Regions from separate parts of the Priestia sp. JV24 genome, predicted to be linked through region 2. Evidence: riboswitches for the same ligand, from Rfam matches in the RefSeq annotation. Region 2 holds a riboswitch; each other region holds the start of a gene.
What was found. A riboswitch is a leader RNA that binds a small molecule or an ion and turns the genes downstream of it on or off. The one in region 2 is predicted to bind S-adenosylmethionine.
Positions count from the first base shown of each region.

Region 1: another riboswitch for S-adenosylmethionine. It lies ahead of OK414_RS28615 (5-methyltetrahydropteroyltriglutamate--homocysteine S-methyltransferase); the one in region 2 lies ahead of OK414_RS25990 (methionine ABC transporter ATP-binding protein).
Region 3: another riboswitch for S-adenosylmethionine. It lies ahead of OK414_RS06335 (bifunctional homocysteine S-methyltransferase/methylenetetrahydrofolate reductase); the one in region 2 lies ahead of OK414_RS25990 (methionine ABC transporter ATP-binding protein).
Region 4: another riboswitch for S-adenosylmethionine. It lies ahead of mtnW (2,3-diketo-5-methylthiopentyl-1-phosphate enolase); the one in region 2 lies ahead of OK414_RS25990 (methionine ABC transporter ATP-binding protein).

Region 1 is NZ_JAPCIN010000045.1:3,723-11,821, reverse strand. Features, by position in the region: gene OK414_RS28630 (hypothetical protein) at 630-1,325, opposite strand; gene OK414_RS28625 (FtsK/SpoIIIE domain-containing protein) at 1,322-2,455, opposite strand; gene OK414_RS28620 (hypothetical protein) at 2,468-2,767, opposite strand; SAM riboswitch class I at 3,155-3,255, shown strand; gene OK414_RS28615 (5-methyltetrahydropteroyltriglutamate--homocysteine S-methyltransferase) at 3,337-4,464, shown strand; gene OK414_RS28610 (catalase) at 4,601-6,250, opposite strand; gene OK414_RS28605 (methyl-accepting chemotaxis protein) at 6,702-8,099, shown strand, end outside.
Region 2 is NZ_JAPCIN010000024.1:64,158-72,256, reverse strand. Features, by position in the region: gene OK414_RS26025 (acetyl-CoA C-acetyltransferase) at 1-157, shown strand, start outside; gene OK414_RS26020 (acyl-CoA dehydrogenase family protein) at 181-1,965, shown strand; gene OK414_RS26015 (arsenate reductase family protein) at 2,081-2,437, shown strand; gene gcvH (glycine cleavage system protein GcvH) at 2,573-2,956, shown strand; gene OK414_RS26005 (YusG family protein) at 3,036-3,281, shown strand; gene OK414_RS26000 (toprim domain-containing protein) at 3,463-3,813, shown strand; gene OK414_RS25995 (thioredoxin family protein) at 3,828-4,127, shown strand; SAM riboswitch class I at 4,308-4,415, shown strand; gene OK414_RS25990 (methionine ABC transporter ATP-binding protein) at 4,547-5,572, shown strand; gene OK414_RS25985 (methionine ABC transporter permease) at 5,565-6,233, shown strand; gene OK414_RS25980 (MetQ/NlpA family ABC transporter substrate-binding protein) at 6,251-7,087, shown strand; gene OK414_RS25975 (carboxymuconolactone decarboxylase family protein) at 7,210-7,575, shown strand; gene sufC (Fe-S cluster assembly ATPase SufC) at 7,817-8,099, shown strand, end outside.
Region 3 is NZ_JAPCIN010000012.1:122,875-130,973, reverse strand. Features, by position in the region: gene OK414_RS06340 (amino acid/polyamine transporter II) at 1-988, opposite strand, end outside; SAM riboswitch class I at 1,328-1,434, shown strand; gene OK414_RS06335 (bifunctional homocysteine S-methyltransferase/methylenetetrahydrofolate reductase) at 1,542-3,380, shown strand; gene metH (methionine synthase) at 3,381-6,824, shown strand; gene OK414_RS06325 (HAD family hydrolase) at 7,203-8,000, shown strand; gene OK414_RS06320 (hypothetical protein) at 8,058-8,099, opposite strand, start outside.
Region 4 is NZ_JAPCIN010000012.1:87,326-95,424, reverse strand. Features, by position in the region: gene OK414_RS06160 (ABC transporter permease) at 1-712, opposite strand, end outside; gene OK414_RS06155 (sugar ABC transporter ATP-binding protein) at 709-2,214, opposite strand; gene OK414_RS06150 (sugar ABC transporter substrate-binding protein) at 2,231-3,307, opposite strand; gene OK414_RS06145 (1,2-dihydroxy-3-keto-5-methylthiopentene dioxygenase) at 3,430-3,945, opposite strand; gene OK414_RS06140 (methylthioribulose 1-phosphate dehydratase) at 3,961-4,599, opposite strand; gene OK414_RS06135 (2-hydroxy-3-keto-5-methylthiopentenyl-1-phosphate phosphatase) at 4,596-5,261, opposite strand; gene mtnW (2,3-diketo-5-methylthiopentyl-1-phosphate enolase) at 5,258-6,502, opposite strand; SAM riboswitch class I at 6,583-6,689, opposite strand; gene OK414_RS06125 (pyridoxal phosphate-dependent aminotransferase) at 6,820-7,992, opposite strand.

The DNA.
Region 1 (8,099 bases), on a different contig from region 2:
AAATAAAAAAGGACATTTCTTTTATGCCCTGTTCTCTCGTATCAGCCCCGCCTACGCTAAATACTATGACAGCCACTCATGCCATCCAACCTACCCTTATTATAAATGAAAGCGGTTACAAAGTAAACTCATTAATTAAAATATTCTGTCTATTTTTTGTTGTGTCTAGTAGATTGAATAATTTCACATGTTATGAACAAACTACTCAAGAAGCTGTAAAGTTTCCATCCTTTAATCAAATAAATGTAGCAGAAAAAACAACTGAACGGACCCAGTTGTTTTTTCTGCTTTCAGGCTGTATATGATATACGGAGCTCCTTCTATAATTTGAGTAATATCAATGGGACTTTTTTATTTCAAGACACCAAGTAGCTAGTTTACATATATGCAGCTTTTTATACATCCCTGATATGACTGCGTTTACTCGATACCCAAGTGGGAGGAGGATGTATAAAAAGTGCACGTTATATATATGTCTTCAAGATCATCTTATATTGATTTATTTATAAAATTATTGTAAAATTATTCAGACTTTTTATAAATTAGTTTATGAATTCCCTCAAAAGCTACCTGTCCTGCAACGATGGGGTAGCTTTCTTTTTTATCAAAAGACATATTTTCTTAGTATCCTATGTTAAGTTAATTTTAATTCCACCCGAAGAAACCGATGGTTTTGGTCTTCCATCTCTTTGCTGTTTAGCTGAACCTTTGTATTTCTCCATCAATTCATGAATACTTGCTACCTGTATAATGCGGATGTGGTCGGAATTAACAGCATAACGAACAGGTGTAATTAAGATGACGGAGGGGAATATAGCTGCTCGATCTTCAGGCTGCCACTGCAACGTTTTCCACTCATCTGAAAAGAAAAACTCCTCGTATAGATTGATCTTCGCTTGCATTTTCTGTTCTGAGTACTGATTCCGTTGAATTTCAAACCAAAACGGAGAGCCTTTAAAAATACAAAAGAGGTCGGGTTCAATGCCTCCCTTTCGTCCAGTGGGCTTATCTTCAATAATAACCTGTTTAGGCATACCATACGTACACATTTGTTTATAGATTTCCAAGATAGAAAGGAAATGTAGTATTTTTTGAGAGTTCTTTTTAATCTTCGCGTCTACGGGCAAGTAAACCGTGGGAGAATACTGCTGTGTGCGTTCAATGAGTCCTAATCGATACAAACGCACCATGACACTATTACACGCATTTACAGGCGATTTCAGCTGTTTAAAGAAGAGTTCTACTAATGAGTCGCGATCCACAGCCCGAAACCGATCGATAAACCCAATGATGTCTTTATCACGCTGAGATAGTCGAAAACTCATCGCTGTTCCTCCTTCTCTAATAATCCAAAGATAGACTGTGACACAACCTCTAGTTGCGGTTCAGGATCTTTCACACGTGTTTTATAAGGGGAAAGCATTTCCTTACAAGCTTCTTCATCTAAAAAATAGGCTTGAAACTCTTTCACGTCATCAATCTTAATTTTCATACGACCCCTGGCAGCTGCATCAATTTCTTCTGCTCCGAGTACTCCAGCTACTTTCGCATTCGTCGCATCGGCTTGCCTTCCAGAAATCCGCACCCTTAAATTGGCTTTTAACGCAGAGTTTAATAAATCAGCATCCGGACGCTGCATGGCAATAATCGTGTGGACACCTAGTGCACGACCTTGGCTGGCAAACTGTTGAATCATCTCTACAAGATCCGTTTCTCTCTTCACGATGGACATTTCATCAATTACCACAACGATACGAGGGAGCTTAAAAGGAAGCCTGCTGATATGTGTGACGCCATGCTCTAAAAGTAAATCACCTCGTCGATACATTTCAGCTCGTAACAAGGCAAAAGGTTTTCGCATGTCTTTTGCTTCGAAACAAAGCGCATCCACATGCTCAATTCCGTGAAATAACCCTAAATCGGCTCGTTTGAGATCAACTAAGACTAAGCGTAAATAAGCAGGTGAGGTATACTTCACCCATGTTGTGAGGATAACCCGCATGAGGCTGCTCTTTCCAGCTCCAATTTCGCCAGATATTAATAAGGTTTCTAAGTCGGCAAAATCCCATGAAACGGGGTTTCCATAGATATCTTGGCCAATGCATACCGGAAGCTCCATTTTCTCAATATGAGGATGAATGACTTCATACTTATAATTGAGCATCTTAGGTAGGCTTTTGTGATGAACGGTAATACTAAAGTTCTTTAAGCTGCCATTCACTTCAATATTGCTGCCTAATACTTGTCGTAATGCCCATCTTTTTTTATTTAAAAGTTCAGGATCAATCCCATTTAGTAAGGAAAAAGTGTACCGAGTGTACGTATGATGGTTATCGATTTGATGAATTTTTGGAAACAGATAAGAGGTGCGGTCCCCTCGCTTCACCATCCGGTAAATCTCTGCCGTACGAAACGCTTTTATCAATTGGCCACGCAGTTTGAGTTTTTCAAACATGAACATTCCTCCTCAAAACATAAAGCTCGCAAAAAAGTAAATCAAGGCGCTATAGAAAGTGACAGGCAAGATAAAGCGCATTACTTTTGAGAACTGATCAACGAGATCAATGACACCCCATCGCTCTAATATTCGTTCGATGATAGCAACCCCTAAGACAATGCCTCCTATGGTCAAAATAGTGGAATCAAGCATGGCTAGTGGACTAAAAGGAACAAAGGAATAAGCCCTGAAGGGACGAGGTCTCGTAAGAGGTGCTTTGTGAGATGGGAGAAAGGTTTTTGGAAAGGTAAATCCTTTTGTTTTTCTCATGTTGATACCTTCTTTCACTCTTTTTATTTTTTTGCTTTTTACGTACCTGTTTTTTCAGCTCGACGCATTCGGTCGCCCCCTTCGCCTCTTCGGCTCAGCTCCCTTACAGGTTCCACAAATGGCTTCAACAGGGTTATAAAGCTTGTATTAACGGGGTATCGATACTGAACTAGCTACTGATTAGATAACGGAGTTACAATACTTTAGATACTATGTAGCTACTGCGGTAAGCTTGCCTGTCCAATCGAAAAATAACAAAGAACCCTTACTGCAGTAGGTAATGAGGAAGTAATGAGGTAAGAGGTGTATTATTTCTGATTTTTCGAATTTTTGTTGACAATCTAAGAAAACAAGTGTAACCTTTGTTCTAGTTGAATAAATTGAATATTCTTATCTCGAGAGGTGGAGGGACTGGCCCTAGGAAGCCTCGGCAACAGACTGTTAAAGTACTGTGCCAATTCCAGTAGCAATTTGCTTGAAGATAAGAAGAGAATCCATAACGATTATTAACCTCTTCTTATTTGTAAGAAGAGGTTTTTTATTTTGAAAAGAAAGAAGGAAACAAAACCATGACGAAGACATTAGTGAAGGCTCCATTTAAAGCTGATCACGTAGGCAGCTTTTTACGAACGACTCCCCTTAAAGAAGCAAGAGAAGCGTATGCGAATGGGAAAATTAATAAGGCCGATTTAAAATCGGTAGAGGACAAAGAAATTGAAAAACTTGTCCAGAAACAAATTGAGGTAGGGCTTAAATCCATCACTGATGGTGAATTTAGACGCTCATGGTGGCATTTGGACTTCTTATCAGGCTTAGAAGGCGTAGAGGAGTTTGAAACAGAATATATCAGCCAATTCAAAGGTGCAAAAACAAAAAATAAGGCGATTAGGGTAGTAGGTAAAGTAGACTTCAATCATCATTATATGCTGGAACACTTTACGTTCTTAAAAGAAGCTGTCGAACAGTATGGTGATGGAAGCCAAGTTGCTAAATTCTCTATTCCAAGCCCCAACATGTTATTTACTCGAATTCAAGAAGATACATATTACAAGGGAAGCAGAGATCAATTTTATCATGATACTGTGGCTGCTTATCAAAAAGCTATTCAGGCCTTTTACGACGCAGGCTGCCGTTATCTGCAATTAGATGATACTTCCTGGATTGATTTCGTTTCTGAAGAACGCATCAATGCGGTTGTTGAGAAGCTTGGTATGGATGTAAAAGACATTATCGATACTCGAGTAAGTTGCTTAAATGATGCTATTTCTAAAAAGCCTGAAGATATGCTCATTACGATGCATATTTGTCGTGGAAACTTTAGATCTACGTATATCACAAGTGGTGGCTACGATACTATATCTGATGCTATCTTTGCTAACTTACATGTAGATGGACTTTTCCTTGAATATGATGATAACCGTTCAGGAGATTTTGAACCATTAAAAAGTTTTACACGTAACAATCAAACCGTTGTATTAGGATTGGTAACATCTAAATTCCCTACATTAGAAGATGCTAAGGTCATTAAGCGAAGAATCCAAGAAGCAAGTGAATATATTCCTCTAGAAAACTTGTCATTGAGTCCTCAATGTGGCTTTGCGAGTACAGAAGAAGGAAACGAATTAACAGAAGAAGAGCAATGGAATAAAATTAATCACGTAATTCAAATTGCTCAAGATGTCTGGACAAATAACTAAAGAATGATTTAAAAGATATCTCTCCTGTCAATTAGGAGAGGTATCTTTTAAATCATGAGGTTTTAGGCAAGGTATTCCCTTAAGATTATACTATACCCATACGTCGGTTCCCTATTTTTAAAATGGAGCAATTCACTTAATAAGGATCGACTTCGTGACTTTTCTTTACAGCATCTTCTGTTGCTTCATTTGCAGCTAATGTACCTTGTCCATACTTTGATTTACCTATTTCACGACCAGGTACCTCACTTGTATTTTTCATATCCTGCATTTCGTGTAGTTTCTTTTCAATACCTTCCTTCACACGTCGGCCATATTCTTCATCAGCTTGTGTAAAATGAGAAATCATCGTTTCTTGGATCCGTTTATCACAAATAGCAAGTGCATCCGATAGATTTTTAATCAATTCATCGCGCTCCCAATCTTCAAAACTACGGTATGTGTGACCTGCCTGCCCATAATCGTTAGGACGGTCAATTGGTGCACTCATTGCGGCTGCATTATACGTTGGTTGATGTGGAACACGGTCTTTCTTATTTTCTTCCTGAAAGCCACCAAGCATTGAAGGCTCATAATTAATATGTGGATTATCCCCAGATTCCTTTGGGTCACGAATATCCATTTGACCGCGCTGCTGATTCGTATGAATAGGCACTTTCGGTGCATTCACAGGTAATTTTAGATAGTTGGCACCTACACGGTAGCGCTGTGTATCTGAATAAGAAAAGGTACGTCCTTGTAGCATTTTATCGTCTGAGAAGTCCATTCCATCCACAAGAACTCCTGTACCGAAGGCGGCTTGCTCGATTTCTGCATGGAAATCCTTTGGATTACGATCTAGCACCATACGGCCCACTGCCAACCATGGAAACTTATCTTCCGGCCAAAGTTTCGTATCATCTAAGGGATCAAAATCAAGCTCTGGATGATAACCATCCTCCATAATTTGTACGAAGAGCTCCCATTCTGGATAATCTCCACCCTCAATTGCTTCGTATAAATCCTGCGTTGCATGTCCCACGTTTTTGGCTTGTATCGTATTTGCCTCTTCTTGTGTTAAGTTCCGAATTCCCTGCTTAGGTTCCCAATGATACTTTACTAGTACAGCCTCTCCCTTATCATTCACCCATTTGTAGGTATTTACACCAGACCCCTGCATGTGACGATACGTCGCTGGAATCCCCCATGGAGAGAATAAAAATGTAATCATGTGGGTAGCCTCAGGTGTACGGGAAACAAAGTCAAACATTCTCTGAGGGTTTGGTACGTTCGAAGCTGGGTCTGCTTTAAACGCATGAATCATATCAGGAAACTTCATTGCATCACGGATAAAGAAAATCTTTAGGTTATTCCCAACTAAATCCCAATTCCCCTCTTCCGTGTACATTTTCACAGCAAATCCGCGTGGATCTCGAGCTGTTTCTGGAGAATCTTTTGCTCCGGCAACTGTGGAGAAACGAACCATCAATGGTGTTTTCTTGCCCGCACCTGAAAATACCTTTGCCCGAGTATATTTCTCTACTGGTTCGTCCCCCACTTTTCCATATGTTTCAAAGTAGCCAAAGGCTCCAGATCCTCGTGCGTGGACGACTCGTTCTGGAACTTCTTCGCGGTCAAAATGAGAAATCTTTTCGATAAAGTGATAATTTTCAAGTGTAGCTGGCCCACGATTACCAATTGTACGAATATTTTGGTTGTCTCTTACAGGATGTCCCTGACGTGTAGTCAGCGTTTCACGTTTTATATCATCCTCGTTTGAAGCATTAACGTCTTTATTTTCTGCCAAAATGAAAACCTCCTTTGAATGATCACTTTAATCTTTTTCCCTGTATTGGAAAATTTATTCAATAATACTTAATTTTTCATGGTTTGTCTCTCATACTATGAATTCAAATCTATAAAAACCGTCATTAGTTTAAATTTAATCTTTTTTCACTCTTTGATTACAAAATAAGGTGACATAAGACTAAATAAGTATTTATTTGTGATTACCCCTTTAAATTTCAAAATAACTTGTGCTTCCTTTCATATCTTGCACCTTTTCGTAAAGACTTTCATACTCTTCTACCAACTGTACAGTTAGATTTACTTTGAAACAAATGACAGCTTGTATAAATAAACTGAAAAATAAAATTTATTGAAACGTTGTTAAGAAAGAAAGAAATAACCCGATAGTAATTTAGTTCAATTTTTATTTGTAAAAAGTAAATTTAAATTCAAAAAGAGAAGGTATCTATATGAGAGAAAAATTTTCATTCAGAAAAAAAGATGATAGAAGGCTATCTATTCGAACCAAATGGATTTTATTTATTTGTACAACCACCTTTGTAGCACTTATAGGAACAGTTATATTTATGCAGATAAGTATAAGTAACGTTTTAAAAAAAGATGATTTGAGTTCGAACAAGGTTACTGCAAAAAGTGCTTCTGAACAAATAAGTTTAAATTTAAAAAGCTATGAAAATTCATTAAAACAGTTATCAGGAGTAGTATCTAACGAAATAAATACCAGAGATTCTGTTACTGGCATCGACAAATTATTACAAACTGTTAAGGAAAATGATTCTACCATTATTTCAACCTACTATATGGATGGAAAGACGGGAAAGCTTCATATTTCCCCTTATGCTGATTTTAAGCAGGATGTACATGAAACTAGAACATACAAAACTTTAACAAAGGCACCTAAAGTAACATGGATGGATGTATACAAAGATAAAATTTCTGGGAAAATTATGACTTCCGTCGTTTCTCCGGTCATCGTAAGTGGAAAAATGGTAGGAGCCTTAGGTTATGACATAGACTTAACTACAATTGGAGTTTCTAGAAGCAAAATAGAAAAATATACTGAAAATAATCTTGTCATCTTAGACTCACAAGGATTTGTGGTTAGTGCTTTTATAAAAAATTCTGACGGGAAAAATATGAACCCTGAAAAAAGTGGTACTGTAGAGGGCGTTAGTGATTTAATATCACACAGAGAAAACTTTAATTCACAATATGATTGGGTATCAAAGATTTATAAGAATGATTCTGTGCATTCTCTTGATGTGGAATTAAATAAGAAGGGTTATACTGGACAAGTGACAACAATACCTCATTTAAATTGGAAAGTGATTTCTTTAACACCCAAAGACATCTTTTCTTCTAAGATGAATGATATTAAACAAACTGGAATTATTTCAATAGTTATCGGTTTAATAATTGGGGCGTTGTGTGCCTATTACCTTTCTGGAATGCTAAAAAGGATTATACTTAATATTCAAGAAGTCTTAAAAAAGACATCAAGTGGAGATCTAACTACTGAACTAAGTATTTCATCAAGAGACGAGTTGGGAGATCTAGCGAAGAGTTATAACGAAATGCTTGCTGGCATGAGACAATTAATTTCTAAAGTGAAGAACAATGTTGTCTCTGTCGAAACTACCACTAATGGCGTTAGCACAATTGCTTCAGAAAATAACGTCGCAATTGCTGAAGTTTCCCAATCCATAGAGGAAATCGCAATGGGAGCATCAGCTCAATCAAATCAAATTGAAAATGGTTTACATACTATTAAAAAGTTAAGTATTGAAATTGATTTATTATTAGAGCAATCTAATACGGTTGAAAAAGAAATGAAAGAGGCTTCCAAT
Region 2 (8,099 bases):
CGCTATTGCCTTAGGTCATCCATTAGGCTGTACTGGAGCTAAGCTTACTCTTAGCTTAATGCACGAAATGCAGCGTCGGAATGAGCAGTTTGGAATTGTCACCATGTGTATTGGCGGAGGAATGGGAGCTGCTGGTGTATTTGAGTTGTTAGCATAATCATTTCAAAGGGGGATATAAACATGTCAAATAAAACAAAACAAATGATTAAAGGTGGAAGCTTTTTAATTGAAGAGGGCGATGCAAGCCGCGTCTACACGCCGGAGGATTATACATCTGAACAAAAGATGATTGCCAAGACGACAGATGAATTTGTAGAAAATGAAGTCCTTCCACAAGTGGAATATTTAGAAAAGCATGAGTTTGAACGCTCTGTAAAGTTATTAAAACAAGCTGGTGAATTAGGTTTACTTGGTGCAGATGTACCGGAAGAATACGGTGGCCTCGGTTTAGATAAGATTACCTCGGCTTTAATTGCTGAAAAAATGTCTCGAGCAGGCGGATTTTCCATCACTCATGGTGCTCACGTAGGAATTGGGTCATTGCCAATCGTCTTATTTGGAACAGAAGAGCAAAAGCAAGCATATTTACCTGCTTTAGCAGTTGGGGAAAAAATAGCAGCATATGCGTTAACAGAACCTGGTTCTGGTTCCGATGCCCTGGGTGCTCGAACAACAGCTCGCCTTAACGCAGAAGGTACACACTATGTGTTAAATGGAGAAAAGCAGTGGATTACGAATGCCGGATTTGCTGATGTGTTCGTGGTGTATGCGAAAATCGACGGCGATAAATTTTCTGCTTTTATCGTGGAGCGCGAATTCCCAGGCGTTTCGGTTGGACCGGAAGAGAAGAAAATGGGAATCAAAAGTTCATCAACAAGAACATTAATTCTTGAAGATGCGCTTGTTCCAAAAGAAAACGTGTTGGGTGAAATTGGAAAAGGACATGTGATTGCGTTTAACATTTTAAATATTGGGCGCTATAAGCTTGGAGTTGGAGCAGTTGGAGCAGGAAAACGTGCATTAGAAATTACGTCTCAATATGTTAACCAGCGTCAGCAGTTTAAAACGCCAATTGCTAAATTCTCATTAACACAAGAAAAGTTAGCCACAATGGCTTCTAAATTGTATGCAACTGAAAGCTCCGTATATCGTACGGTAGGACTTTTCGAAGACCATATGGGCCAGCTTTCAGAAGAACAGCAAAAAGACGGAAAACAAATTGCCGCTTCCATTGCTGAATATGCTATTGAATGCTCATTAAACAAAGTGTTTGCCACGGAATCTCTTGACTACATCGTAGATGAAGGGGTGCAGCTTCACGGAGGCTATGGTTTTATGAGTGAGTATGAAATCGAGCGCTTGTATCGCGATTCCCGCATTAACCGTATTTTTGAAGGAACAAATGAGATTAACCGTCTTTTAGTACCAGGCACATATTTACGCAAAGCGCTAAAAGGAGAGCTTCCGCTGCTTCAAAAAGCACAAACGCTTCAAGAAGAATTGATGATGCTTATGCCGCAGGAAGTAGGAAATGAGCCGTTAGATCAAGAAAAAATGCTTGTGCAAAACGGGAAGAAAATTGCGCTCTTGCTTTTGGGATTAGCTGCACAAAAGTATGGCAAAGAATTAGAGAAAGAACAAGAAATTCTCGTTAATATTTCCGATATGATCAGTAACGTATATGCAATGGAATCTACTGTTTTGCGTACTGAAAAAGCCATTTCCAAAACAGGAGCAGGTCAGAATAGCTTAAAATTAAAGTATACCCAAGTATTTTGCCAAGAAGCATTTAATCGGATCGAAGCAGATGCAAAAGAAACGTTAATTGGCGTTGAACAAGGTGATACGCTTAGAGTCATGCTTTCGTCTCTTCGCAAGTTAACGCGCTATACACCAATCAATGTGATTAGCGTAAAGCGTGAGATTGCGAAAACGCTTCTAGAAGTAGAGAAGTTCACGGTTTAAGGAAAAAGGAGCTCGTTTTGCGAGCTCCTTTTTGTTTAAGAAGCCTCTATCTAGGTAAATGATAAAGGATGTGTTAAAATACGAAAAAAGCTTAAAATAAAGGGTGGTTGACGAAATGTCATTATTTTTTTATTCATATCCAAAGTGTGGGACGTGCCGAAAAGCAAAGAAGTGGCTGGATGATAACGGAGTAGCGTATGAAGAAATTCATATTGTAGAAAACCCGCCAACAAAAGAGCAGCTGCAGTCTTATTATCAGAACAGCGGCTTAGAATTAAAAAAATTCTTTAATACAAGCGGTAAAAAATATCGCGAATTAGGGCTTAAAGATAAAGTAAGCAGTGCGAGTGAAGATGAACTTCTGTCTATTCTTGCGTCAGATGGCATGTTAATTAAGCGTCCGCTGCTAACAGATGGACAAAAAGTAACGCTTGGTTTCAAAGAAGAGCAGTTTGAAGACGTGTGGAAGTGAGTTTTCAAATAGAAAATTTTTACCTTTTACGTTACACTGTTAATAGGAAGTTATTTTAGGTTGTAGAAAGTGTTCTTCACGTTGAAGGCGCTTTTTATATAAACAAATTACGATACATATTTTGGAGGGATTAAGATGAGTACACCAAAAGATTTGCGTTATTCTGAAGAGCATGAATGGGTAAAAACAGAAGGAGACGTTGTCCGCGTAGGTATTACACATTTCGCTCAAGCTGAGCTTGGAGACATCGTATTCGTTGAACTGCCAGAAGTAGGAGCAACAGTAGAAGCTGACGAGCCGTTTGGCAGCGTTGAATCAGTAAAAACAGTTTCTGAGCTCTATGCACCAATTAGCGGTGAAGTTGTAGCAGTAAACGACAACTTAAGCGATAGCCCTGAACTTGTTAATGATTCTCCATACGAAGAAGCATGGATGATTACAATCAAACCATCTGATTCTTCTCAAGTAGACAAGCTAATGACAGCAGAGCAATACGAAGAAATGACAAACGAAGGATAATATTCCTCCATAAATTGTCTTTATGAAAAATTTTTGACTGGACACTCTATTAGTAAACAAGCTAAAGGAGTGTCTTTTTATGTTTGAAAAACAAAAAATGGACGTTACAGATCGCGTTACAGCTAAATTTCATGACGGCGGTATGAAATTATATGTTGATAAGCAGCCAATTGGTGAAGTTAGTTACGGAACAAGCGGCAATGAATACCGCTTTGAAGAAGGATATTCGCAAGAAAATAATAAGTTCTACCAATATACGGACGTACAAAAACAAGGTGAAACGCAAAAATATACAGACTGCGATGAAGAAGCAGGATGGTGCTAAACAGTGGCAACTGCCGCTGTTTTTCTTGTTTTATGGAAACAATATGGCTTAAGCTGCCTTTTAAAACAGTTCTTTCTTGCAAATTTCTTTTAAAAAACAGGTGAACTGTGATACATTAACGAATATTGTATAGCATAAAGAAATGATGTTACTATACAACTGACGATTATGGGTGATGAAAATGGGGCTAATTGAAATTGAAAAAGTAATTATTGTTGAAGGAAAATCAGATAAAAAACGTATCCAAGATATCATTCGAGAACCAATTGAAATTATTTGTACAAACGGTACGATTAGTTTATCAAAGCTGGATGAAATTATTGACTTTACGTTTAACAAAGAGGTATACATACTCGTTGACTCTGATGATTCAGGGAATAAGCTAAGAAAACAATTTAAACGAGAGCTTCCGGAAGCAGAGCATCTATATATTGATAAAATGTACCGAGAGGTTGCTGCCGCCCCTAGAAATCACATAGCAACAGTATTACTGAGTGCCAATATCGATGTTAATGCAGAATTTTTAACATAAAAGGAATGAGCAACATGCAAGAATGGAGCGAAAAACAGCTTGACGATCAGTTAAAAGAAGGACAAAGAGCGTTTATCTTTTTCCATACACCTTTTTGCGGGACATGTCAGCTGGCAAAAAAAATGTTAACCGTAGCAGAAGCGATGCTGCCCGGTGTGACCATCGGAATGAGCAATTTAAATTATATGCCCTCAAAAGCAGAAGTATTTTCAATTGAAAGTGTACCTTGTTTGATTGAAGTGAAAAATGGCGAAATGGTAAAAAAACTCTATGCGTTTCATTCCATCGAGCACGTACTTGAAGAGCTTCGATAATCAAACGTTTGTTTAAAATGAAGAAATTGAAAGAGAGCAAACCATTGGGATTGTTGAAATCTTGGGATATTATCCCAAGAACAAAATCTGTTGACAGCCTATCTGACACATGCTAAAATCACACTCATGAATGTTCATAAATGAATGAATATTTCCCAAAAACAAAATAATTGTTGCGAACTCTTATCAAGAGAGGTGGAGGGACTGAGCCCTGTGAAACCCGGCAACCGTCAGACTAACTGAAATGGTGCCAATTCCTGCAAAGCTATGCGCTTTGAAAGATGAGAGAAAGGATTAAATATCGAGCCTTTCTGTCATGCGCAGAGAGGCTTTTTTAATGGGGAAAATTGTTTTACGGCTTTTTTATCCTATAGGACAACCTAACATAATTAAGTTTTTATTAAAGAAGGTGAAGAAATATGATTACATTAACAGACGTTACAAAAATTTATCAGGCTAAAAGCGGTCAAGTAACAGCTGTTGATAATGTGAATCTAACCGTTAACCAAGGTGAAATTTACGGAATTATTGGTTATAGCGGAGCGGGGAAAAGTTCTTTGATTCGCTTGCTAAACGGATTAGAAACACCAACGACAGGAACGGTCGAGGTAGCAGGTAATGATATTGGAAAAATTAAAGGCGGAAAACTCAGAAAAGCGAGACAAGAAATTAGTATGATATTTCAACACTTTAATATCTTATGGTCGCGTACGGTGAGAGAAAATATTGCTTTTCCGTTAGAAATAGCAGGGATTTCAAAAGAAAAAAGAATGAAACGAGTAGACGAACTCATTAAGCTAGTTGGACTTGAAGGTCGTGAAAATGCTTATCCATCGCAGCTTAGCGGTGGACAAAAGCAGCGTGTTGGTATTGCTCGAGCGCTAGCGAATAATCCAAAAGTATTGCTTTGTGATGAAGCAACATCAGCGCTTGATCCTCAAACGACAGATTCTATTTTAGATCTGTTAGTAGATATTAATGAGAAGCTAGGGTTAACCATTGTATTAATTACTCATGAAATGCACGTCATTCGTAAAATTTGTCATCGAGTAGCCGTTATGGAAAATGGGGCAGTAGTAGAAGAAGGACAAGTGCTAGAAGTATTCAGAAAACCTAAGCAGCCGATTACAAAACGATTTGTTCAACAGATTTCTGAACCAGAGGAAACGTTTGAAACGATTGAACAAGTAAAAGAGCTGTATCCAAGCGGGCAAATTATTCAGCTGACGTTTGTTGGCGGAAAAGCAGAGCAACCGCTCATTACAACGATTTTAAAACAGTTTGATGTAACGATTAATATTTTACAAGGAAAGATTTCTCATACGCAAACAGGTTCATACGGAACGTTGTTCGTTCATTTAGACGGAGAATTAACAGAAGTTGAAAAAGTCATTGCATACATTCATGAGCAGCAGGTAGAAGTGGAGGTAATGACAAATGCTTGAGAAACTATTTCCAAACGTTATTTTAGATGATTTTATTCAAGCGACAAATGAAACACTATATATGACGGCTATTTCAGTTGTAGCCACATTTGTTCTAGGTATTTTATTGGGCTTGCTTTTATTTTTAACGTCCAAAGGACAGCTTTGGCAAAACAAACCTTTATATGCCATTGTGTCAGCGGTTGTAAATATCTTTCGTTCCATTCCATTCATTATTTTAATTGTTTTACTGATTCCATTTACCAAAGCATTGGTAGGAAGTATTTTAGGTGCTAATGCAGCGTTACCTGCTTTAATTGTTGGAGCAGCACCATTTTATGCGCGTCTTGTAGAAATTGGTTTGCGCGAAATTGATAAAGGCGTGATTGAAGCTGCTAAATCAATGGGAGCAACAACAAGCACCATTATTTTTAAAGTGCTTTTACCTGAATCGCTGCCAGCTTTAATTTCCGGTTTGACGGTAACAACGATTGCATTAGTCGGCTATACGGCAATGGCGGGTGTGATTGGAGCCGGAGGTCTTGGAAACCTTGCATATTTAGAAGGGTTCCAGCGCAGTCATAATGACGTAACGCTAGCCGCTACAATCTTAATTTTGATTATTGTATTTATTATCCAACTTATTGGAGATGCGATTACTGCAAAAATTGATAAAAGATAAAGGGAGGATTATTTATTATGAAAAAATGGCTTTCGGCTTTAGCATTAACATCTGCACTAGTAGTAGGATTAGCTGCGTGTGGATCTAACAATGGATCAAAAGATGAAAAGAAAATTGTCGTGGGTGCATCTAATACGCCTCATGCTGAAATTTTAGAACAAGCAAAACCGATTTTAGAAAAACAAGGAATTGACTTAGAAATTAAAAAATTCCAAGATTACATCTTACCGAACACAGCTCTTGCAAACAATGAAATTGATGCAAACTACTTCCAGCATGTTCCTTATATGAATTCAGTATTAAAAGATCACAAGGGTGAAAAAGGGTATGATTTCGTAAGTGCCGGTGCCATTCATATTGAACCAATTGGTATCTACTCTAAAAAATACAAAAGCTTAAAAGATCTTCCGAAAAACGGTACAGTTATTATGCGTGATGCGGTAGCAGAGCAAGGACGTATATTATCGATTTTTGAAAAAGCTGGCGTGATCAAATTAAAGCCAGGCGTAAAGAAAATAGATGCACAAATTAAAGATATTGTAGAAAACCCTAAAAATTTAAAATTTAAAGCCGATGTTGAAGGCGGATTGTTACCTCAAATGTACAAAAACAATGAAGGTGACGCTGTTGTTATCAATGCTAACTATGCTATCGATGCTGGTTTAGATCCAGTAAAAGATCCAATCGCAGTTGAAAGCAAGGAAAATAACCCTTATGCAAACATTATTACGGTTCACAAAGGCGACGAAAATAAAGATACGGTGAAAGCTTTAGTAAAAGTTCTTCACTCTAAAGAAATTCAAGACTACATTAAAGAAAAATACAAAGGCGGAGTACTGCCGGTAAATAAATAATAGAAGAAAAGCGCTTGCCCACTCTGGGCAAGTGCTTTTTTTGTATGCGGGAAAACGAATAACTCTTATTTTTCTCACGCATACTAACCGTGAAAACTTTACTGATGATGGGAGCTGACGTTATGCAGCAAGAAGCACGTCATTCAACTGAGCAAGCACTTCATGATTATAAAATGGGTGTTGGGAAATTTAGCGAAAAATTGCCGGAAGTAACAAAAACGTTTAATGCGTTTACTGAAGCATGTTTTGGAGAAGGTTCTCTTTCTAAAAAAGAAAAGCAGTTAATCGCGTTAGGAATCAGCGTAGTAGCTCAAGACGAGTACTGTATGATTTATCATACAAAAGGCTGCATTGATCAAGGTGCAACTGAACAAGAAATTCTAGAGGCATGCGGAGTGTCAGCAGCATTTGGCGGAGGCGCAGCGATGAGTCAGTCCGTTACGCTTGTCCAAGAGTGTATTTCAGAACTGACTAGCCACACGCACTAAGAGTAAATAAAGAGGGTAAAAAAGCTTGTCTTAGAAGGCTCTATGGAGTCTTTTAAGGCAACTTTTTTATGAGTGGATTTAGTCTTGAAAAATGTACATAATGGTTTAAAACCTTTTGGGTCAAAAGGTTGCTATAAGTTTTCATTTGTTATAAGATTGTAATGAGAATAAAATGAGAATAATTAAAAAGATATAGGTATATCGTTTTTTACTATATACGTCTATAACTGGAGGTTTTAATATGGCAGGGTCAACTTTAACAATTAAAGATCTTCATGTTGCAATTGAAGGTAAAGAAATTTTAAAAGGTGTTAATTTAGAAGTTAAGGGCGGCGAAATCCATGCAATCATGGGACCAAACGGTACTGGTAAATCAACATTATCTTCAGCAATCATGGGACATCCTAAATACGAGGTTACACAAGGAAGCATCACGCTAGACGGCGAAGATGTACTTGAGATGGAAGTAGATGAGCGCGCTCGTGCAGGTCTATTCCTAGCGATGCAATATCCAAGTGAAATCA
Region 3 (8,099 bases), on a different contig from region 2:
GTCCAATATAGCCAAATATGGGATACAAAAATTCAAGAAGCTGGGCATATCCGAATTGCCCAATAATAAAGCAAGCCAAGATAATAAATGCAAAAGCTTGTTTGTCATTGAGGGGAAGAAATGACTGAAGCTGCTTAGCGATGCCAAATACATTTCCAATCAATGTAGTAAAAATCTCGCCCAACACAACTACCGTAAATAAAACATTCACCCACACTGAGATATTTTTAACAACCGCACTCATCGGAATATCAAGTTGAAATGAATAAGGCAAATTGGAAAGGGCAAGATGAGTAGAAACAAGCATAAACGTAAGTACACATCCTCCTATTACGGCCCCTTTTTTAATCACGCTCCTATCTTTCACCGAGCTTCCTAATGGAACCAAAACGGCCTGAGCCAAAGCTAGATTCAGGGAAATATATAAAAAGGGACTAACCGCCCACTTCCACTGCGTGACGAGCGTTAAATCCGGCTTCGTTTGAATCAGTGAGAAATAGCTGATATTCGGCATAAAGATGATAAAAGCAAATGAAAGCATCATCGGCACAACAAGAGAATTAACCATTAAAATACCGTTAATTCCTTTTGCGATAAATATATAAGTTAAAACAATTGTAAAAATCATCCCAACAGGAGGCCACAGCCCGAACTGTTCTTTTCCTATTGCCCCCGTACTCGCTAGCATGACTGAAGTTACTCCAAATAAAATGACAATCATTACACCGTTTACCGCTTTTCCAAGCACATCACCAAATAAATATGTATTAAGCTGCTGATAAGAAGAAGCCCCAATTGCGTGCGAAAGCAGCATCATTTTTGAACCTAGCCAAATAAAAAACAAGCCGCTGACCAAAATTCCGACCATTCCAAGTTCCCCGTACTGTGTAAAAAATTGAACGATTTCCTTGCCTGTTGCAAAACCGGCTCCTACAACGGTGCCTACATACGTAGCAGCAACCTGCAGCGTGAGTTTCCACCTTTTCATGCCCATCACCCTTCTACCCTTCATAGTTCACTATATGTAGAAACGATAAAAAAAAGACGAGCCTTTTTACGTGGAAATCTACGCATATCCCAGCGCTTGTGCCTTTTCGTTTATTTTTTTCATTTTCTTTTTGTATTTCTCACAAAAAACTCCTTAACCCCTAACATAACAGTCGTTTCCAAACAAAATATACGGATATTTTCCCTTTAGCTTTTAAATTTTCCTCAATATTTGCTGGAAATTCACAATTTAATGTTGTATAATTTCTAAAAATCAGATAAATTATTAAATAAGTATTCTTTCTATTTAAAAAAATATGTTTCAATTATATACAATTGATTCTTATCATGAGAGGTGGAGGGACTGGCCCTTTGAAACCTCAGCAACCAGTCGTTAGAGACATGGTGCTAAATCCAGCAAGCAATTTATTGCTTGGAAGATAAGAAGGCGAAAAAAGTCTTCTTCTTAAGAAGACTTTTTCTATTTTATCGGCATATTGCATAAAACGAATCACTCGTGAAATAGAAGCGGAACAATTTAAGGAGGTTTTGACATGGGGTTACTTGAAGATTTAAAGTCTAAAATTTTAATTGGGGATGGTGCCACTGGTACCCTCCTTTACTCACACGGTATCGACAGCTGTTTTGAAGAACTAAACATCACCAAACCAGAAGAGGTTTCTCGTATTCACAGAGCCTATGTAGAAGCTGGTGCAAACGTTATTCAAACAAATACGTACGCTGCTAATTATCAAAAACTTGCCCGTTATGGATTAGAAGATTCAGTCAAAGACATCAATGTTGCTGGTGTAAAATTAGCGAAACAAGCTGCAAAAGATCAGGCTTACGTGGTTGGTACACTCGGCGGAATTCGTTCTTTCCAAAAAAACGCTATTAGTTTAGAAGAGGTTAAGCGAAGCATTCGTGAACAAATGTTTTGGCTTTTAAATGAAGGCGTGGATGGCCTTTTGTTTGAAACATACTATGACTTCGAAGAATTAAAAACCGTTCTTACACTGGCAAGAAAAGAAACGGATAAGCCTATTATTACCCACGTTTCCCTGCATGATATTGGCGTACTGCAAGATGGCCGTCCTTTAGCAGATGCATTAAAAGAATTAGAGGCGCTGGGAGCAGATGTTGTCGGGCTAAACTGCCGTTTAGGTCCTTATCATATGATTCAGTCTCTTGAAGAAGTACCGCTTCCTGATCGTGCTTTCTTATCTGCTTATCCTAATGCCAGCCTTCCGGCGTATGTGGAAGGAAAGCTGGAATATGAAACAAATGAAGACTACTTTGTAGAAAGCGCGCGTTTATTCCGCGAACAAGGGGTTCGCTTAATTGGAGGATGCTGCGGTACAACACCAGCTCACGTACGCGCAATGTCATCTGCCTTAAAAGACCTGCCTCCGATTACAAGCAAAGTCGTTAAAATGAGACCTGCCGTTACGGTTCAAGAGCGTGAGCAGCAGGATAAACCTCATATGCATGAAATTGTGAAGAAGCGCCGCTCGGTTATCGTCGAGCTAGATCCCCCTAAACAGCTTGGTCCCACGAAATTTTTAGAAGGCGCAAAAGCACTTGATAAAGTCGGCGTAGATGCTATTACATTAGCTGATAATTCTCTTGCCTCACCTCGCATCAGCAACTTGGCAATGGCAACACTGATGCAGCAAGAAACAAAAGCACGACCGCTTATTCATATTACCTGTCGCGACCGAAATTTAATTGGACTTCAATCTCATTTAATGGGACTTCATACGCTAGGAATGAATCAAGTACTTGCAATTACCGGTGATCCGTCAAAAGTTGGCGATTTCCCTGGCGCCACTTCGGTCTACGATTTATCTTCATTTGACTTGATTAGTTTAATCGCTCAGTTTAATGAAGGACTATCTTATTCCGGCAAACCACTTGGTCAAAAAACCAATTTTTCCATTGCAGCTGCCTTTAACCCAAACGTGCGTCACTTAGACCGAGCCGTTCAGCGTTTGGAAAAGAAAATCGACTGCGGGGCTCACTATTTCATTACTCAGCCTCTCTATTCAACTAAGCAAATTGAAGAGGTATATGAAGCAACCAAACATTTAACAACACCGGTATATATCGGTATCATGCCGTTAACAAGCGCAAGAAATGCTCGATTTATTCACCATGAAGTACCTGGAATTAAATTATCAGAAGATATTCTAGAACGCATGGATGCAACGGGAAATGACCGAATCCGCGGTGAAGTCGAAGGTCTTGCGATTGCAAAAAACTTAATTGATACAGCATATGAGTTATTTGACGGTATTTACTTAATTACGCCGTTTATGCGCTATGAAATGACCGAAATTCTAACACGCTATATTCATGACAAGCAACTTGTTACATCAGAAAGGAAGATATAAATGAGCTCACTTATCGAACAACAACTAAAGAAGCGAATACTCGTCATCGATGGAGCAATGGGAACGATGATTCAAGATGCTGATTTAACCGCTGAAGATTTTGGCGGCGAAGAATATGAAGGCTGCAACGAATATTTGACTCGAACAGCGCCTCATGTGATTCAGCGCATTCATGAAGAGTACTTTGCAGCAGGTGCTGACATCATTGAAACCAATACGTTTGGCTCAACATCTACCGTACTTGATGAATACGATTTAGGTCACTTGGCTTATGAATTGAATATCGAAGCTGTGAAGCTTGCTTGTGCAGCCCGCGATAAATATTCAACTCCCGAATGGCCTAGGTTCGTAGCTGGAGCTATCGGTCCTACCACTAAGACTCTCTCTGTTACCGGAGGTATTACATTCCCTGAGTTAGTAGAATCGTACGAAGAGCAAGCTCGAGGTTTGTTAGACGGCGGCGTTGACTTGCTTTTAGTCGAAACCTGTCAAGACATGCTGAACGTAAAAGCCGCATTTTTAGGCATTACAGCGGCGTTTGAAAAACTAAAAATCGAAGTTCCTATTATGATTTCAGGAACAATTGAGCCGATGGGAACAACTCTCGCTGGTCAAGATATCGAATCTTTTTACTTATCACTGGAACACATGAAGCCTCTTTCAGTCGGACTTAACTGCGCGACAGGCCCTGAATTTATGACGGATCATATTCGCTCTCTTTCAGACCTAGCCACTTCAGCAGTTAGCTGTTATCCAAACGCTGGACTTCCGGATGAAGAAGGCAATTATCATGAATCCCCTGAGCTGCTTGCTCAAAAAATTAAAGGGTTTGCTGATAAAGGCTGGCTGAACTTTGTAGGCGGATGCTGCGGTACAACGCCTGCTCATATTAAAGCACTGGCTGAAGCGGTAAAAGAGGTTGCGCCCCGTTCGCTTGATCGCTCCGAGCATAACCATGCTGTAACCGGTATTGAACCACTTGTATATGACGATTCTATGCGCCCTCTTTTTGTGGGAGAACGTACGAATGTAATCGGTTCTCGCAAGTTCAAGCGTCTGATTGCGGAAGGAAAAATTGAAGAAGCATCTGAAATTGCGCGTGCTCAAGTTAAAAATGGTGCTCACGTTATTGATATTTGCTTAGCGGATCCGGACCGTGAAGAAATGGAAGACATGGAGGAATTTATTCAAGAAGTTGTAAAAAAAGTGAAGGTTCCTCTTGTAATCGATTCAACCGACGAGAAAGTTATTGAAAAAGCTTTAACGTACTCACAAGGTAAGGTCATTATTAACTCCATTAACTTAGAAGACGGTGAAGAGCGTTTTGATGCAATCTTACCGCTAGTAAAAAAATTCGGTGCAGCTCTGGTTGTCGGTACAATCGATGAAACAGGCATGGCCGTTACTGCAGAACGAAAAGTAGAGATTGCTAAACGCTCACATGATCTGCTTGTTGAAAAACATGGCTTTAATCCAAAAGATATTATTTTTGACCCTCTTGTGTTTCCTGTAGGGACTGGTGATGAACAATATATTGGTTCTGCTGAAGAAACAGTTAAGGGAATTAAAATGATTAAAGAAGCCCTGCCTGATTGCCTGACCATTCTTGGCGTAAGTAACGTGTCATTCGGTCTTCCTCCAGTCGGACGTGAAGTACTAAATGCGGTTTACCTTTATCACTGTACGCAGGCTGGACTCGATTATGCCATTGTTAATACCGAAAAATTAGAGCGCTATGCTTCTATTCCAGAAGCTGAAATTGAGCTTGCTAATGCGTTATTATTTAACACAACTGATGAAACGTTAAGCACGTTTACCGACTTTTATCGTGATAAAAAGAAAGAAGCAAAAGTAGAAATTTCTACGTTAACACTCGAAGAACGATTGGCAATGTATATTGTCGAAGGTACAAAAGAAGGATTGCTTCCTGATTTAGAACAGGCTTTAGCTCAATATGATGATCCGTTAGATATTATTAACGGACCGCTTATGAAGGGGATGGCGGAAGTTGGACGTTTGTTTAATGACAACCAGCTGATTGTAGCAGAAGTGCTTCAAAGTGCGGAAGTTATGAAAGCATCCGTTGCCTTTTTAGAACCTCATATGGAAGCAACTGAAAATGATTCTGGAAAAGGCAAAGTTATTCTTGCAACGGTTAAAGGCGACGTGCACGATATCGGTAAAAACTTAGTAGACATCATTTTAAGCAACAATGGTTTTAAAGTAATTGATTTAGGAATTAAAGTAACGCCCCAGCAGCTGATTGAAGCAGTAAAAGAAGAAAAGCCAGACATCATTGGCCTGTCAGGTCTTCTAGTAAAGTCAGCTCAGCAAATGGTTTTGACTGCCCAGGATTTAACACAATCAAGCATTGATGTTCCAATTATGGTAGGAGGCGCTGCCCTTTCCCGTAAATTTACTGACTTTAAAATCGCCCCGGAATATGAAGGTGCGGTCCTCTACGCCAAAGATGCGATGGACGGATTAGCGTTAGCAAATAAGCTGCAGAACAAAGAAGAAGTTATTCAGCTTTTAGCAGATTTAAAAACGCGGCAAGAAAAGAAAGTAACGGTTCGAGAACGCCAGCCTCAAACCGCTCAAGCAGCTACCGCTGTTTTAGAAAGATCCGCCATTTCAACGGACGCTCCTGTTTTTGTACCGGCTGATTTAAAGCGGCACGTTGTCAAACACTACGATTTGGCACAGGTTCTTCCGTATATTAACTGGCAGATGCTTTTAGGCCATCACTTAGGACTAAAAGGAAAAGTGAATAAACTGCTTGCTGAAAAAGACGAGCGCGCTGTTCAATTAAAAGAAACCGTTGATGACCTGCTCGAACTGGCACTAAAAGAAAACTTAATTAAGCCAGCGGTTATTTATCAGTTCTTCCCTGCTCAAGCAGACGGAAATGATTTAATTATTTATGATCCTGCTGATGAAAAAACAGAAATTGAACGCTTTACCTTCCCTCGGCAAGCAAAAGGACAGTTCCTGTGCTTATCTGATTTTGCAAAACCTAAAGAAAAAGAGATGGACTATGTATGTTTCTTCTCTGTAACAGCAGGAACAGGCATTCGCGAACGCGCGGCGAAATTCAAAGAAAACGGCGAGTTTTTAAAGAGTCACGTGTTCCAAGCTCTTGCGCTTGAACTAGCTGAAGGATTAGCAGAACGTGTTCATCAGCAAATTCGTGACCGCTGGGGATTCCCTGATTCGCCTGACTTTACAATGGCGGAGCGTTTTTCAGCCAAATACCAAGGTCAGCGTTTTTCATTCGGATATCCTGCATGTCCAGACCTTGAAGACCAAGCAAAACTGTTTAAATTACTTAAACCTGAAGACATCGGCATTCAGTTAACAGACGGTTTCATGATGGAACCAGAAGCTTCTGTTACAGCCCTTGTTTTTGCACATCCTGAAGCGAAATATTTTAACGTATTGTAAAATATGGCCGCGGTCTTTTAGACCGTGGCTGTTTTTTTACAGTGAACAAACCTGAAAAAAAGGCTGCGACAAATGGATTTTAGCTGAAGAAAGATCCGAATGGTAAATCCAGATTCTTAATTGAGAATCAACTGCGTTCGGATTTTTTTCATTGTGATCGTGAACTTGATTTCATGTAGCTGTTTCTAGCTGTTTGAAGGGCAAGGCGAAGACTCCTGCGGAAAAAATTGATGTAGTTATGTCTTAATCTCTTTAAATTCACCGCCGGTTTGAGCTTTTTTTATGAGTTTCTTGGGAAACACTGATAGAATAAGAAATGTAATAAATTTGTAACGCTCTTATCACGGAAAATTTTTCAAGGAAAGGAATTTTAAAGCAATTATTAAATTATTTGTAAGCGACTTAGATGGCACTCTTTTACATGAAGAAAAATACGTAGAACAGCATAATGCAGACGCACTTAGTGAACTTCAGCGCCAAGGAGTAGAGGTTTGTCTTGCTTCTGGACGAATGGATACGGAAATTTTAAAGATTTCTACTGATATTAATAATACATTTCATCGCATTAGCCAAAACGGAGGATTTGTGTGGACCAAAGAAAATCAAGAACTTCATGGAAAAGTGTTTAAAGATGATTTAGCGGTTCAACTTTATAAAAAAACGATAGATCCTAACCGTATTACGCTTGTCTGTTCAAACGACACGAATTATGTAGAGCAGCGAAATGAAATTATTGAAGCGATTGAAACCCACATGTTTTTCCCTATCGAAGAACAAATTGAAATGACGGATTCATTTGGTCACGCTCTTTCTCCATCCAAAATCACGGTTCTTGGAGATCATGATGAAATGGTAGCTCTGCAAAAAGAAGTGAACGAAGAGTTTGGTGATTATATTGATACATATATTTCCGCCAAGCAGTGTTTGGATATTATGCCTAAACATATCAGCAAAGGAAATGCCATTGAAATTTTATTAAATCATCTTCAGCTAAAACCAGAGGAAATTGCATGTGTGGGGGATTCATTTAATGATATTCCTATGTTTCAATTAACGCCGAACAGTTTCGCTATGGCTACAGCTCCTGAAGCTGTGCAGCGCCACGCCTCTGCTGTTGTGTCATCTGTTAGTGAAGCAGCGGGTATTGTTTTAGAAAAAAATAAGCAAACCATCTAAAAAAAGCGGTCAACGTTTAAATTGACCGCTTTTATCTATTTAATAAGAAAACGGTAGTTATTTTTTCCGTAAAGAACGAAAAAATTCACCTAAGCTTTT
Region 4 (8,099 bases), on a different contig from region 2:
ACATACGGTAACGATTAACCGGTACACCCGAAAGTCTTGCTGCTTCTATGTTCCCTCCTGTTACGTAGAAAAAACGCCCAAACTTCGTATAGGAAAAAACGATATGAACAAGCAGCACAGTCAACAGCATAATGATAACCGGGACAGGAATACCTAGTAAATGACCTTGCCCCAGTGCAAGGAAAGATGGAATAAAAATTCCCGGAGCTCTGTCTCCGCTTGGTAAAGGCATATTGGTATAAATAGCTGAGCCTTTTGTATACGTTAATAAAATCCCCTGTATGATGAACATCATTGAAAGAGTTGCTAAAATATCAGGAATCTTTACTTTCACTACTAAAAAAGCATTTACTAACCCGATAACAAGCGATGCAATAATCGGAACAATGATAGCGACTGCAATTTCTTGTCTGTGTAAAACAAGCATAGAGGCTGATAAAATAGTGGCTAACCCCGCCGTAGACCCTACAGATAAATCGAGTCCGTTGACGGTTAACGATATCGTTACACCAAGCGCTATTAAGGTAACAATGGAAATAGAGCGCAGGATATCACTAATGTTTTCTCCTGTTAAAAAGTTAGGTGTGGCAATGGAGAAGATAATCATAATAACAAAAATCATTAAGACTGTCCCATATTTATAAAAAAAGTCGAAAACACTTATTTTTCTCTTTGGTTTCGCTACAGGTTCTGTTACATACTCCGCACTCATCCTTTTACTCCTCCTGCTGTATAATAAAATAATTTTTCACTAGTTGCTTCTTCTTTGGATAATTCTTTCACGATTTTTCCGTTGTACATAACATAAATTCGATCCGCTACCCCTAGCAGCTCCTCAAATTCACAGGTTGCATAAACAACGCCTTTTTTCTGCGACACAAGATTTGTAATTAAGTCGAATATCTCTCGCTTAGAGCCGACATCAACTCCTTTAGTTGGTTCATCAAACAGCAGTACGTCAGAGTCCGTAACAAGCCATTTTCCGATTGCTACTTTTTGCTGATTTCCACCGCTTAACGTTCCAACTGACTGCTCGATAGAATGAGACTTTACGCCCACTTGCCCAGTCGTTTTCTGCGCTTTTTCTTTGATCTTTCCTCGCTTTAAAAACGAATACTTTGTAAAGCGGGACAGACTTGGCAAAACTAAGTTATCGGCAATCGATTCATGAACAAAAATTCCTTCTTTTCTTCGTTCTTCAGGAACAAGAGAAAGACCTTGTGCAATATAATAATACGGCTGCTTATTCAACTTTAGTTTCTTGTCTTTTAACCGAACGCTGCCGCTCACATATTGCTCTAAACCAAATAGACTTCGGCAAAGCTCCGTTTTCCCCGCTCCTACAAGTCCTGCAATACCGACTACTTCTCCTTCTTTTACATGAAAAGAGATATTCGAAAGGCGCCCTGGAAGAGATAATGCTTCTACATGTAAAAGTTCGTTTCCAAATTCTACTGATTTTTTGACCCACTGCTTTACAGAAGACGTTCCTAGCATGAGCGTAATCACGTCTTCAATTGATGTATGTGAAGTTTCTTTTGTAGCTACATAGCGTCCGTCCTTTAACACCGTTAAGCGGTCGCAAATATCAACCACTTCTTGAAGGCGATGTGAAATATAAATAATGCCTACTCCGCTTTTCTTCAGCTCTCTCATCACAGAAAACAATTGTTTCGTCTCTTCCACACTAAGAGGTGCGGTTGGTTCATCCAAAATTAAATAATCAACATTCTGTACAATTGCACGTGCAATAAGCACCTGCTGTTTTTCTGATAGAGTTAGATCAATGACATTTTTTTTAACGGATAAAGAAGAACCAAGTAAAGAAAGGGCTTCTTCCGCTTTCTTATAAATAGATTTCCAGTTTACAAATGCCTTACTTTTATTAGAAGCCTGTACGTCTAACACAATGTTTTCAGCTACTGACAGCGAAGGAATCAGCGCTACATCGACTTCTTGATGTACAATGCCGATGCCCTGGCGCTTAGCTTCTTTAGGAGAAGAAATAGAGATTTCTCCTCCGTCTTTGCAGATCTTTCCTTCGTACTCGTCGTAAGCTCCGCATAATATTTTCATTAACGTACTTTTACCGGCACCATTGGCTCCCAATAAAGCATGAATTTCCCCTTTTTGAACAGTAAAATCAACTTTGCTCAGCGCTTGAAAAGAACCAAAGTTTTTTGTAATGTTCTTCATTGAAAGCTCGTTCGTCATGTCTGTCCCTCCACTTCTACTCTTTTTTGCCCCATTCTTCTACGTATTGACTAAGCTGATCCATATTAATCGTTTGATTAGGCAAATCAGTTTGTTTGACTAAAACCGGATCAAAAGAATAATAACGAGGGATCTCTTGACCGGAAATCTTTTTAAGAAGCAGATCAACTTGCTTTTCTCCTACTGAAGCTGGATTTACGGCAGCTGACGCTTTCCACGGGCTGTTTTTTGCCTGCATCATTTGCAGATCTTCATCAGATAAGTCCACTCCGTATACTTTAATCTCGTCTCGTCCTGCTTCTTTAATCGCTCTTGTGACTCCTTTGGCAAATTCGTCCCAAGGTGCCCAAACGGCCGCAATGTCTCCTTTATTTGGATACTGCTTCAACACAGCTGCCATTTTATTTTGTGTGTCTAATGAGGTGTTGTCCGTTGCGCTTCCAAATGTGGCAATTTGTTTTACATCTGGATAGCGATTCATCATAATTTTATAAATGCTGTCGCGTTTTTCCATCGGCGCAAATCCTCCAACAAACGCATATACAATGTTTCCTTTTCCGTTAATGTCCTGCATCATTTGCTTCAGACCTTGCAGCGCAAGCATATAATCGTCTTGGTCAATTGTTGTAACGCCTTCTACTTTTAGTTCTACATCGGTTGCAATAACCGGAATCCCTTTTGCAATCGCGCGCTTCACGCCGGGTTCAAGGGTTTCAGCCCGGCCGTGGTCAATCATAATACCATCTACATTTTGGTTAATAGCCGTGTCTAAATAAGCAGCCATTTTAGATTGATCATTGTTTGAATCAGAAACAGATAGCTGTACTCCTGCTTTTTTAGCCGCTTTTGTCACACCTGTTATGTACTGAGCAGCGTGAGTGCCTGACGTAAATTCAGAAATAAGCGCAATTTTTGTATCTTTCGTAACCTTTTTTCCTTCTTGCTGTACAGGCTTAGCAGAAGCCGCTTGCTGCGCTGGAGCTGCCTGTGCTTTCTCGTTTAGACTTGGCTGTTCTTTCGTGCAGGCAGTCAGCGCAAAGATTAGAAGCACGAGCAAAGTAAGTGGCCACAGCATTTTTTTACTCTTTTTCATGATGTTCCTCCCATTAAACTTATTATTCATATAAAAATAGTTAGTTTTATAATAATCCAAAGAATACCCCGCTTTTAGATGTAAAAGCGGGGTGATGATGACCTATGCTTTACAAGTAGTTGTTATGCGTAAATAGGTACCCATCCTTCAGTTGTCACGAAAATTCGGACAGCGACTACTTTGCGATCTTCCATTAATGTAAAGTAATGAAGAATGTTTTCTGGTACTGAAATTAAATCGCCCGGCTCTAATTCAACATCAAAAAATTCGCCGTCTTTTCCTTGAATAACAAAGATTCCATGACCGCTTACAATAAAGCGAACTTCGTCATCTGTGTGAATATGCTTGCGCTGAAAGTTTTTTAACAATTCATCAATATTTGGTGTAGATTCCGATAACGAGATAACATCTTGAGCTTTATAGCCGCGGCGTTCCGAAATATCTTTAATATCCTCACCAAAAGCGTTTAAAATTTCTGTTTTTTCTTCATCAGTTAAATCATATTTTTCACGAAGATTTTCTGGAAGTTTTGTAATGTCCCAGTTTTCATAAATAACTTCATTGTTTGCCAGAAAAGCTGATACTTCCTCTTGAGTTTCAATTCTTTTATTGTTTACATGTAAGCGAATGTGCGCCATTGTTGTTTCCTCCTTTTATAAATGCACCTTTGGCTTAATGCCTTTAAGTGACAGTAATTTGACGTGGTAGCTAAATAGAAATTCATAGGCTTCTAGCGCTTTTTTTGTTTCAAATGCATTTTTTCCCCATACCGTAATCCCATGGTTACGAATCAAAATCGCGCCTTGATCGCCTTTTATATGATGAGAAAACTCTTCTGCTAGTGTCGGAATATCTGCGTAATTCGGAATAATCGGAACAGTAATTTCCGCATCTTCTTCCCAAATCCCTAGCGCCTTAATAATTTCTTGACCCTTGAATGAAATAACGCCTTCATCTCCGTACAGTTCGGAGATCACGTTGTTGTCGATTGTATGTACATGAAGACTGCACCCAGCATTCGTTAAATCGTAAATCTTAACGTGTAAAAGCGTTTCAGCAGAAGGCTTTAAATGCGTGTCTTCTGCAGGCTTTCCATATTGATCAACTAATAAAAAATCTTCATTTGTACGTTTTCTTTTGTCTTTTCCACTTGCTGATACAAAGAAAGTTGTCGGATTTTGGTCCACTTTAATCGCTAAGTTTCCGCTTGTACCGAAGAACCAATCGCGCTCTGCCAACTCATCTTTTATATCCGCAAGCTCATGCAACCTTTGCTGAGCCATGATACTCATGCTTTCACCTCTTCTGTTAATTCTTGTAAATGATGAATTACATCATAAAAAGTAGAAAAAGGACGATACGGTAGAGATAGCTCTTCACATTTTTCAATTAAAAAGTCACGTGCAATGACCGTATCAGCTAATTTGGCAGCCTGCAAATCCGTAATTGAATCGCCAATAACAACCGTATGATCTCTTTCATCTGCAAGATGGCGAATAATCGTTGGCTTACAGCAGCCGCAGTCATTTGTACACTGTTTATCACATGTATGAGGCCACGTAATGGAAATATGCTCACCGGAAAAATCAGATCCGTTGCAGTAGAGCATTTCCTCTGCAACTCGATTTCCCAAAAGTGGTTTTACAAAAAAGTCAATTCCTCCGCTTACAATATAAAGCGGAATATGGTGCTCTTTTGTATAGGCAATAAAATCATCAAATCCATCTCGAATAGCAGATGTCTCTAAAATATAAGAAATAATATCTTCTTTTAATTCCACGGGGAGCAAGGCAAACATTTGCCCAACTCCTTCTTGAATGGAGACGCGCTGTGCCAACACGTCGTCTTTAATACTTTCCCACTCCGGAGGAGCAAATTGTTTCATAATAGCAATAATGTTATCGCTATTTGTAATTGTTCCATCAAAGTCACAAAAGATTTTTAACGATGTCATGCTTTCACCTCTACTGTTCCCCATAGTTGCAAAGCTTTTTGCAACTCTTTTGATTCTTCAGCTTTTTCGGCTAGTGTTTGATGAGAGAGTACTGCATCTATCGCCGCACGGAATGCTTTTCCTCCTCCGATAGCTCCGTCTGGATGACCGTGAACTCCGCCTCCTGCATTAATAATGCTGTCGATTCCAAAGTCCTTCACAAGCTGCGGTACCATTCCAGGATGAATTCCTGCTGAAGGAACCGGGAAAGACTGCTTATATTTGTATACAGGACGCGTTAATTCGTAGGCAATGCCTGTCGTATCTTCAAGAGAAAGCGCTACGCTTCCGTATGGTGATGGAAACAGTGAGAAATCTGCTCCGGCTAAACGCAATAGCTTTCCAAGCAGCAATGAATTTGAAAAACCGTAAAACTCTGACGGCGTAAGCGCTCCGCTAACAGCTGGGTGTGCCATAATCGGCAAGTTAATTTCATCATCTTCTCGAAGTGCCTGCAGTACGTCTAACCCGTAAGCAAATACGTTGAATAAAAGAGCATCGGCTCCTAGCTCAGCTGCTTTTCTCGCTTTTTCTTTTAACTCAAACGTTCGTCCCGTTAAATTAACAGCATACAGCGTGCGGTGTCCCGTTTTTTCGTATACTTCATTCAGTACTTTTTTTCCTTCTGTAACGCGAGCTTCAAAAGGTGTTCGTTCACTATCAAACAAAATCTCGTCGTCTTTAACCAAATCCACTCCGCCAAGCGCTTGCTCACGCAGCTGAGTTGTTAAGTACGTCATATCTCTTCCAATCACGCCTTTAAAAATACTCATCACAAGCGGACGGTCATAAACGCCTAGTTTCTCTCGGATACCTTCTATTCCAAAGCGTGGTCCTGGGAATTCAGCTAATAATTCATCAGGAAAATCCAAGTCTAATAATTTCACTTTTCCATCAAGTGATAGTTTTCCGAAAACTGTAACTAAAATAGCCGGTAAATCTCTTGAAAAGTTGGCAGTTGGATAAGCAATTTTGACAATAGCCTGCTTAATTTCTCCGCCTAAATATCCGTTTACACGTTCGCAATCTTGAAGCTCAGTTACGGACACGACGCGCCCTTTATGCTTTTGAAGCTGCTGCTGATCTAAAAGCGGCAGATCTGTCCATGAGCCGACGGTTAGTCCTAAAGCGATTCCTTCCGCTTTTTTATGAAAATTTCCTTTATTATCATGTAGTAAGTAGCTTGCAACGATTTCGCTCATTATGCTAAAAACTCCCTTGCTGTTTAATATCGTTAATAAAAAAAACCTCTTCTGTGATTAAGAAGAGGCTTTCGTTGCTCTTCTTATCTCTCAGCTGCTGCTGCAAGAATTAGCACCGTGCTTAACATGCGTTAAGTCGGTTGCCGGGCTTCATCGGGCTAGTCCCTCCACCTACTCTTAATAAGAAAGTTGCTATTTATTTAAATTGAATTCGTAGATTATATACTAAATAAAAAATACCGCTAGGATTTATCGGTTATTAATCTCGTTAACTTCTTACATATTAAGCCAACTCAAAAAGGATTGTCAATGCGTTTTTAAAATAAATTTAATTTTTTTATTCGAGATACAGCTTCTCTCATGCGCTCTTCATCCGTCAGCAATCCTACGCGCACATAGCCTTCACCATATGTTCCAAAGCCTACACCAGGAGCAACCACAACGTGGGCTTTTTCAAGGAGTAAATCTGAAAACTGTTCGGAAGTATATCCTTCAGGAACTTTTAGCCATGCAAAAAAGGAGCCTGCTGGAGATGTAACATCCCAACCAATTTCTCGAAGCCCTTGAATAAAGGTATTGCGTCTAGATTCATAGCGCTTAACTAAATCATTCACACATTGTTGAGATTCCAACAGAGCTGCGGCTGCTGCCTCTTGAACGGCCCCAAAGAGACTGACATACATATGATCTTGAAGAAGATTAATAGCTTCTACTACACTTTCATTTCCTACAGCAAATCCAACTCGCCATCCCGCCATGTTATACGTTTTAGAAAGAGTATAAATTTCAATTCCCGTCTCTTTTGCACCAGGAGTCTGTAAAAAACTGATTGGCTTTTTACCATCAAACCCAATTGCTCCGTAAGCAAAGTCGTGTACCACACAAATATCGTGCTTGGCAGCAAACGCCACGGTGTCTTCAAAAAATTCTGCCGTTGCCACTGCACCAGTAGGATTATTCGGATAGTTTAAAAACATGAGCTTTGCCTGTTCTTTAGCACGTTCACTTATCTCTTCGTATACGGGTAGAAAATGATTTTCAGCCGTGAGAGGCATCACTTCCATCTTGGCTTTTGCAAGCTCTACTCCAGACCAGTAGTCAGGATATCCAGGATCTGGAACCAGCACCGTATCTCCAGGATTTAACAAGCACTGCGGGATTTCAACAAGTCCACCCTTTCCGCCAAATAAAATAGCTACTTCTTTTTCAGGATCCACATCAACGCCATATTCTCGTTTATAAAAAGTCGCAACGGCCTCTTTTAAAAACTGGTGCCCCCGAAATGGAGAATATTTATGATGCATAGGATTAGCACTTGCTTTTTGCAGTGTTTCTACAATATGTGAAGGAGTAGGCTGATCAGGATTTCCCTGCCCTAAGTTAATAACGTCGTGCCCTTGGGCCATTACTTTTCCTACCTTGCCCACAAGTGATGCAAAAAATTGTTTTGGTAAACTTTTTAATAGTTCCGATTGCTCAAATTGTTTCATCATCGCACACCTTCTCAAAAAATTCTTGAAATTCTAGTCACAAATAATATATTGTAATACTCAACTTGTAAAGTCATTTTTTTCAACTACTAAAAAAAGGACGGATG